Regions from separate parts of the Stenotrophomonas sp. K-6 genome, predicted to be linked through region 2. Evidence: predicted binding sites of a transcription regulator. Region 2 holds the regulator's gene; the other holds the start of a gene.

Region 1 (4,209 bases), on a different contig from region 2:
ATGTAGGCCGGTGAGGCCGACGTTTTGACGATCTTGCTGCGGTCGTCGGTCAGCTCCAGATCCGGCTCGGACTGGCCGGTTTTGGCATCTTTACCGCCTTCATAACGGATCGCCATGTACATCACCGCACGCGCCATATCGCCCTTGCGGTGGCCCCACACTTCGAACGAGCCGCCATTGCCGTCCGGCGTGCGCACCCAGTTGGAGGTGCCCGGGTAGCCCCCGCTGCCACCCCCGAAGCCATTGTTGGCCTCGGTCGCGCGTTCACCGCAGTTGCTGTCGCATTTGGCAAACGGCTTGTTGCCGCGGTCCGCATTCCACTGCGCATCGGTCAGATACAGCATGTGGGTGTCGGTATAGGGCGCATACGGCAGGCCCTTGTCGCCGGTGGTGCTGGCAAAGCCCAGCGAGTTGGGCCAGGTGTGCTCGCGGTTGTAGGTCAGCCCGCTGCCGGTGCCTGCGCGCCCGCTGACCTTGGTGTAGCTGCGGTTGCGGTAGGCATCGAGGATCTTGCCGCTGTCGTTGGGATCTTCGTCGGCGATTTCCAGGATGGTCCAGGTGCTGGTGCCCGAGCCGCTGTAGGGGTAGGCGGTGTGCCCCTTGATGGTCTCGTGCAGCGAGCAGCGCAACTGGCTGGGGGTGGAGGTGTTGACCCTGCCGTAGTACTCGCCCGGAGTGCCAGGGTTGCCCGGATCGGGCGTGGTGGCGGTGGCCACGGTGAAGGCAATGCGCGTATCGGCGGCCGGGCGGGCGCCCTGGGCATCCTTCACGCGGGTGGCGCGGATGTCGAAGCGGCAGGCTTCCCCCGCCACCAGCGCGGTGTTGGTGGCCAGCGTGAAGCGGGTGCCGGTGGTCGGGTGGCTCAGCGCGACCGTGCCGGACTGGCCGCAGCTCAGCGCGAAGGCGCCGGTGGACAGGGTGACCGGCTCACTGAAGGTGACGCTCAGGTCGGCGGCAGCCGGGAAGGTGCTGGCGCCCTGCTCGGGCGTGGTGGCAGTGACCGAGGGCGCCGTATTCGGGCCGGTCGGGCCGCCGCCGCTGAAGGTCTGGCCGTGGTTGCAGGCGCCGAAGGTCTGCGTGGCCGATTCGGCCCAGGTGAAATGGGCGTATTGGCTGCCGGTGCCGGTCAGCTGCAGGGAGGTGCCCGGGGCGGTGCTGTTGGACTCGCTGACCGGGATGTTCTGGCTGGTCAGGCCCGCGGCGGGGCCGCCGGCAGCGGTGATGGTGCCCTCGTAGCTGAGGAACTGGACCACCTTGCCGCTTGCATCGACCAGGGCGATGCCGTCATTGGGACCGTTCTGGATCCCGTTGGTCGGGTAGCTGACCGTGGCCAGTCGGGCGCTGCCGCAGCTGGCGGTGCCGGCCGGGACCGCATTGTTGGCGTACACCGCGGCGGCTGAGGGGTTGCTGCCGTTGTAGAGATAGAGCCGGTAGCCGGACAGGTCTTCACCGGCGGTGGCGACCACTTCGATCGCCTCGCCGACGTCCCCGGCCGGGGTGCTGTCGTCGTAATGCAGTTCATTGATGAATACATCGGCCCGGGCCGGGCTGGTGGCCAGCACTAGCAGACAGGCCAGGGACAGCGGCGTCAGCAACCTCATCTACGACTCCTTGTGATTGGTCAATGCCGATCGAATCTACGCAATCCAGATGACACATCGATTGGTCTGTCGGATTCAACCTTTCGCATTGAGAACTGCGTCAAACATTCACGCGCGGACCCGGATCGGCGAAAAAAACCGTCCGCTGGCCCTTGAAAGGGGAGGGGCCAGCACCATCTCTGCTCTGTCCCGCACCGTCGGGTTTTTTCGTGAGCGTGGCTGGCAGTCGCCCTGTGCGAGTGCTAACATCGCCAGACTTTCCTAGACCAATCAACAACTTAAAAGGGTCTCACATGAGCATCAAGCCGCTTCATGACCGCGTCGTAGTCAAGCCGATCGAAGCCGACGAAATCTCGTCCGGCGGCATCGTGATTCCGGATTCCGCCAAGGAAAAGTCGACCAAGGGTGAAGTCGTGGCCGTCGGCCCGGGCAAGCCCCTGGACAACGGCAGCGTGCGCGCGCCGTCGCTGAAGGTCGGTGACAAGGTCATCTACGGCCAGTACGCCGGCAGCAGCTACAAGTCCGAAGGCGTCGAGTTCAAGGTCCTGCGCGAAGACGACATCCTCGCCATCGTCGGCTGAGTGATGCGGCCGGCCCCGTGCCGGCGCTTCCGCACTTCCTCCCGTTCAAGCAGCCGGGCATCGCCCGGCTCTACATAAAAAGGTAATCGCAATGGCTGCCAAAGATATTCGTTTCGGTGAAGACGCCCGCGCCCGCATGGTTCGCGGCGTCAACGTTCTCGCCAATGCCGTCAAGGCCACCCTGGGCCCGAAGGGCCGCAACGTCGTGCTCGAGAAGAGCTTCGGCGCGCCGACCATCACCAAGGACGGCGTCTCCGTCGCCAAGGAAATCGAACTGGCTGACAAGTTCGAGAACATGGGCGCGCAGATGGTGAAGGAAGTTGCTTCGCGCACCAACGATGACGCCGGCGACGGCACCACCACCGCCACCGTGCTGGCCCAGGCCCTGATCCGCGAAGGCGCCAAGGCCGTCGCTGCCGGTATGAACCCGATGGACCTCAAGCGCGGTATCGACAAGGCCGTGATCGCCGCCGTCGCCGAGCTGAAGAACATCTCCAAGCCGACCGCTGACGACAAGGCAATTGCCCAGGTCGGCACGATCTCGGCCAACTCGGACGAGTCGATCGGCAACATCATCGCCGAAGCGATGCGCCGCGTGACCAAGGAAGGCGTCATCACCGTTGAAGAAGGCTCGGGCCTGGACAACGAGCTGGACGTCGTCGAAGGCATGCAGTTCGACCGTGGCTACCTGTCCCCGTACTTCATCAACAACCAGCAGTCGCAGACCGCTGACCTGGACGATCCGTACGTGCTGCTGCACGACAAGAAGATCTCCAACGTGCGCGACCTGCTGCCCGTGCTGGAAGGCGTCGCCAAGGCCGGCAAGCCGCTGCTGATCATCGCCGAAGACATCGAAGGCGAAGCGCTGGCGACCCTGGTGGTCAACACCATCCGTGGCATCGTGAAGGTCGTGGCCGTCAAGGCACCGGGCTTCGGCGATCGTCGCAAGGCGATGCTGGAAGACATGGCCGTGCTGACCGGCGGCACCGTGATCTCCGAGGAAATCGGTCTGTCGCTGGAAAAGGCGACGATCAAGGACCTGGGCCGCGCCAAGAAGGTGCAGGTCTCCAAGGAAAACACCACGATCATCGATGGCGCAGGCGAGAAGGCCAACATCGAAGCGCGCGTCACCCAGATCAAGACCCAGATCGAAGACACTTCCTCGGATTACGACCGCGAAAAGCTGCAGGAACGCGTGGCCAAGCTGGCCGGCGGCGTTGCCGTGATCAAGGTCGGTGCCTCGACCGAAATCGAAATGAAGGAAAAGAAGGATCGCGTCGACGACGCCCTGCACGCGACCCGTGCAGCCGTTGAAGAAGGCGTGGTCCCGGGCGGCGGCGTTGCGCTGGTCCGTGCGGTCACCGCGCTGAGCGGCCTGAAGGGTGCCAACGAAGACCAGAACCACGGCATCCAGATCGCCCTGCGCGCGATGGAAGCCCCGCTGCGCGAAATCGTGGCCAATGCGGGCGAAGAGCCGTCCGTGATCGTCAACAAGGTCAAGGAAGGCACCGGCAGCTTCGGCTACAACGCCGCCACCGGCGAGTTCGGCGACATGCTGGAATTCGGCATCCTGGACCCGACCAAGGTGACCCGTTCGGCGCTGCAGAACGCGGCCTCGATCGCTGGCCTGATGATCACCACCGAAGCGATGGTTGCCGAAGCCCCGAAGAAGGATGACGGCGCTGGCGCAGCTGGCGGCGGCATGGGCGGCATGGGTGGCATGGGCGGCATGGACTTCTGATGTAGATGCCGGCCATCGGCCGGCACGCATCGGAGCGGTAGGTGCCAACCGTTGGTCGGCACCTGCCATGCGCCAACGCAGTACAGAAAACCCCGCCGGAAGGCGGGGTTTTTTTGTGCGTGCATCACCGGCTCACAGCGCGCTGGTCGGCACTTGGACTTCCTCCTGCAGCCAGCGCAGGAACGCCGCGATGGCCGGGTTTCCCTCGGCGCCGGGCAGGCCACCGGCAACAGCACCGGCGCCGCCAGGGGGCGTGAGACCAGGCCGGGATACTCACCGAGACCGT
Region 2 (4,209 bases):
AGCACGTCCTTGACGTCGCCGCCCAGCACGCCGCCCTGGATCGCAGCACCCAGTGCCACGGCTTCGTCCGGGTTGACGTCCTTGCGCGGTTCCTTGCCGAAGAACTCGGTCACGGCCTGCTGCACCTTCGGCATACGGGTCTGACCGCCAACCAGGATCACTTCACCGATGTCGCTCGAACGCAGGCCGGCATCGTTCAGCGCGATGCGGCACGGCTCGATCGACTTCTTGATCAGGTCTTCCACCAGCGCTTCCAGCTTGGCGCGGGTCAGCTTGATGTTCAGGTGCTTCGGGCCCGACGCGTCAGCGGTGACGTACGGCAGGTTCACTTCGGTCTGCTGGCTGGTGGACAGCTCGATCTTGGCGCGCTCGGCGGCGTCCTTCAGGCGCTGCAGGGCGAGCGGATCCTTGCGCAGGTCGATGCCCTGGTCCTTGTTGAACTCATCGACGAGGTACTCGATGACGCGGTTGTCGAAATCTTCGCCGCCCAGGAAGGTGTCACCGTTGGTGGCCAGCACTTCGAACTGCTTCTCACCGTCCACGTTGGCGATCTCGATGATCGACACGTCGAAGGTGCCGCCGCCCAGATCGTACACAACGATCTTGCGGTCACGGCCGTCACCCTTGTCCAGGCCATAGGCCAGGGCGGCAGCGGTCGGCTCGTTGATGATGCGCTTGACTTCCAGACCGGCGATGCGGCCTGCATCCTTGGTGGCCTGGCGCTGGCTGTCGTTGAAGTAGGCCGGCACGGTGATCACGGCCTCGGTGACGGTCTCACCCAGGAACGCTTCGGCGGTCTTCTTCATCTTCTCCAGCACGCGGGCGGAGATTTCCTGCGGGGCCATCTTCTTGCCGTCGCTGGTCTGCACCCAGGCATCGCCATTGTCATGGGCCAGGATGCCGTAGGGCACGTGCGCGATGTCCTTCTGGACTTCAGCGTCGGTGAACTTGCGGCCAATCAGGCGCTTGACGGCGTAGAAGGTGTTCTTGGGGTTGGTCACGGCCTGGCGCTTGGCCGAGGCGCCGACCAGGACTTCGCCGTCCTTGGTGTAGGCGACGATGGACGGCGTGGTGCGATCGCCTTCCGCGTTTTCGATGACGCGGGCCTTGCCGCCGTCCATGATCGCCACACACGAGTTGGTGGTGCCGAGGTCGATACCAATGATCTTGCCCATGAGGGAGACTCCTGAAAGTTCTGGGTACATCCGGCAGCTGCCGGGTTATGAATGGGATGTGTGGGACGCTGCGAACACTTTCAAGCCGTCCATCAAACACAGTGTCCGATGGCGACCCAACGCGTTCAGCGTCCGGTCGACGCGCCGGGCCATGCCCGGCTGAGCGACCCGAGGATCAGTCGCGGGCCACCACGACCAGCGCCGGCCGCAGCAGGCGGTCGTTGAGCAGGTAGCCCTTCTGGAACACCTGGACCACGCTGCCGGGCGCCGCGCCGGGCGCGTCGACCTGGCTGATGGCCTGGTGGTGGTCCGGGTTGAAGGTCTGACCGGTCGGGTCGAGCAGGGTCAGGCCATTGTCGGCGGCGACCTTGAGCAGCTGCTTGTAGGTCAGTTCGAGACCTTCGCGCAGCGGGCTCGGCTCACTGCCGGCGGCGTTCAGGCCAGCGTCGAGGCTGTCGAACACCGGCAGCAGCTCGCCGAGCAGCTTTTCATTGGCGAAGCGGCGCGCCTGTTCCACGTCGCGGGCAACGCGCTTGCGCTGGTTGTCCAGGTCGGCGCGCTCGCGCAGCGACTCCGAGCGCAGCAAGGCCAGCTCGTTGTGCAGGCTGTCCAGCTGCTGCTGCAGGGACGGCTCAGCGGCCGGCTCGCCGGCGGGATTCTGGGATGCGATATCTGACTGATCTTGGTTCATTTCCGGATCCTTGGCGGTGACTCTCCGCCTCCACCCACCCCTATGTGGGCGCGGCTACGGGATTCAAGAGTCCAGGGCCGCTTTATGCGCGATCGCGGGACAATCCGCCGCCAGCGGGGGACCCCAGCGCGGCCCCCAGCACCTGGGCGGTGGCTTCCACCAGCGGAATCATGCGGTCGTAGGCCATCCGCTTCGGGCCGATGACCCCCAGCACGCCCAGCACCTGACCGTCGGCCGAGTACGGGGCGGTGACCAGCGAGACGCTTTCCAGCGGCATCACCCCGGTCTCCTCGCCGATGAAGATGCGTACCCCCGGGGCCTGGATGGTGCGCTCGAGCAGCTGCAGGATCTCGCGCTTGCTGGCGAACACGTCAAAGAGCTCGCGCAGGCGCTCCAGGTCTGAGAGGTCCTGCACGCCCATCAGCCGGGTCTGCCCGGCCAGCACCATGTCATCGGCCGGCGGCACCATCGCCTGCTCGGCCAGTTCGATGCTGTGCGCCAGCAGCTGCTCCATTTCCGACTGCGCATCGCGCAGCTCCAGCAGCAGCCGGGCCCGGATCTCGGCCAGCGGTCGCCCGGCGCAGTTGGCATTGAGGTAGTTGGCGACCTGCTCCAGCTCCCCGGGATTGAACGCCCGGCGCGGCTCGATCACCCGGTTCTGCACCTCGTTGTCGGCGAACACCAGGATCGCCAGCACCCGGCGCGCGTCCAGCGCCACGAAATCGATATGCCGGAACGCGAACTGCTCCCGGCGCGGGGCACTGACCACCCCCACGAAATGGCTCATCGCCGAGAGCAGCTCCGAGGCACTGCCGAGCAGGGCCTGGGTGCCGGTGCCGGTGGCCAGCTCGGTGCGCAGGCGGCTGAGCTCGCCCTCGCCCGGCGGCTGCATCTTGACCAGGCTGTCCACGAACACCCGGTAGCCGTGCGCGGTCGGCACCCGGCCGGCGGAGGTATGCGGGGAGCTGAGCAGCCCCAGGTCTTCCAGGTCGCCCAGGATGTTGCGGATCGTGGCCGGGCTGACGTCCAGGCCGGCATGCCGGGCAAGCGTCTGCGAGCCGACCGGCTCGCCATCCTGGATGTGGCGGGCGATCAGCGTCCGCAGCAGATGGCGGGCGCGTGGCGCGAGATGTGACGCGGAAGGATGCATGGAATCAGCCTGTGAGACGCCCACTTAGATAATGGCTGCACGGGGCGTTGGCAAGTCATTGGAGACGCCCCCGGCCCATGCTAGCGTGCGCGGCTTGGAGACGCCCCTCGTGTACAACGTAGACCATGCTTAGACATCTATCGATCAAGGATTTCGCGGTCGTCCGCGCCACCGAGCTGGAATTCGGCGCCGGCATGACCGTGGTCTCAGGTGAAACCGGCGCGGGCAAGTCGCTGATGGTGGACGCGCTGGGCTTTTTGTCCGGGCTGCGCGCCGACAGCGGCGTGGTCCGCCACGGCGCCGCGCGCGCCGAGCTTTCGGCCGAATTCGCGCCGCTGGCCGACGCCCCGGCCCGCCAGTGGCTGCGCGACAACGAGCTGGACGACGAAGAACAGTGCCAGTTGCGACGGGTGATCCGCGCCGACGGTGGCTCGCGCGCCTTCATCAACGGCCGCCCGGTGACGCTGACCCAGCTGACCGAGTTGGCCAGCATGCTGGTCGAAATCCACGGGCAGCACGAACAGCAGGCCCTGCTCTCGCGCCCCTCCCAGCTCTCGCTGCTGGACGCCTTCGCCCGCAACGACGCCGAGCGCGCCCAGGTCCGCCAGACCGCGGCACGCTGGCAAGCGCTGGTCGATGAAGCCGAGGCGCTCTCGCGGCAGGGCGACGTGAGCGACCGGATCGGCTATCTGGAACACCAGCTCAGCGAGCTCAAGCGCGAAGACCTGGACCCGGCCTCGATCGCCACCCTGGGCAGCAGCCACCGCCGCCAGGCCCATGCCAGCGCGCTGATCGGCGCCTGCGACGTGGCGGTCAGCCGCCTCAACGGCGATGACGAGGTCTCGGTGCTGCAGCTGCTTCAGCAGACCCGCCATGACCTGGCCCGCGTGGCCGAACACGACAGCCGGCTCGGCGAGGTCGATGCCCTGCTCGACAGCGCCGCCATCCAGCTGGACGAAGCGCTGTCGTTGCTCGACCGCGTCCATGACGACCTGGATGCCGACCCGGAGCAGTTCGAGGATATCGAGCGCCGTCTCGGCCGCCTGCACGACCTCGCGCGCAAGCACCGCGTGCCGATGGAAGCGCTGGGCGAGCACCGCGACGCCATGGAAGCCGAAGTGGAGCAGCTGCGCGGTGCCGACGAGCGCCTGCAGGCCCTGGCCGGCGAGATCGACCGTGCCGCCGGCCAGTGG

What was found. The regulator HrcA, encoded in region 2, represses chaperone genes, less so after heat shock. The targets are predictions, from matches to a motif close to TTNGCACTCNNNNNNNNNGAGTGCNAA.
Region 1: a site for HrcA is predicted at 1,821-1,847, ahead of AC13F7_RS01590 (co-chaperone GroES). Genes of this name have one in related genera too.

The regions. Positions count from the first base shown of each region.
Region 1 covers NZ_JBSPUC010000001.1:364,577-368,785, forward strand. Annotated here, with positions in the region: gene AC13F7_RS01585 (endonuclease) at 1-1,601, opposite strand, end outside; gene AC13F7_RS01590 (co-chaperone GroES) at 1,895-2,182, shown strand; gene groL (chaperonin GroEL) at 2,274-3,923, shown strand.
Region 2 covers NZ_JBSPUC010000002.1:290,724-294,932, forward strand. Annotated here, with positions in the region: gene dnaK (molecular chaperone DnaK) at 1-1,175, opposite strand, end outside; gene grpE (nucleotide exchange factor GrpE) at 1,351-1,866, opposite strand; gene hrcA (heat-inducible transcriptional repressor HrcA) at 1,949-3,016, opposite strand; gene recN (DNA repair protein RecN) at 3,142-4,209, shown strand, end outside.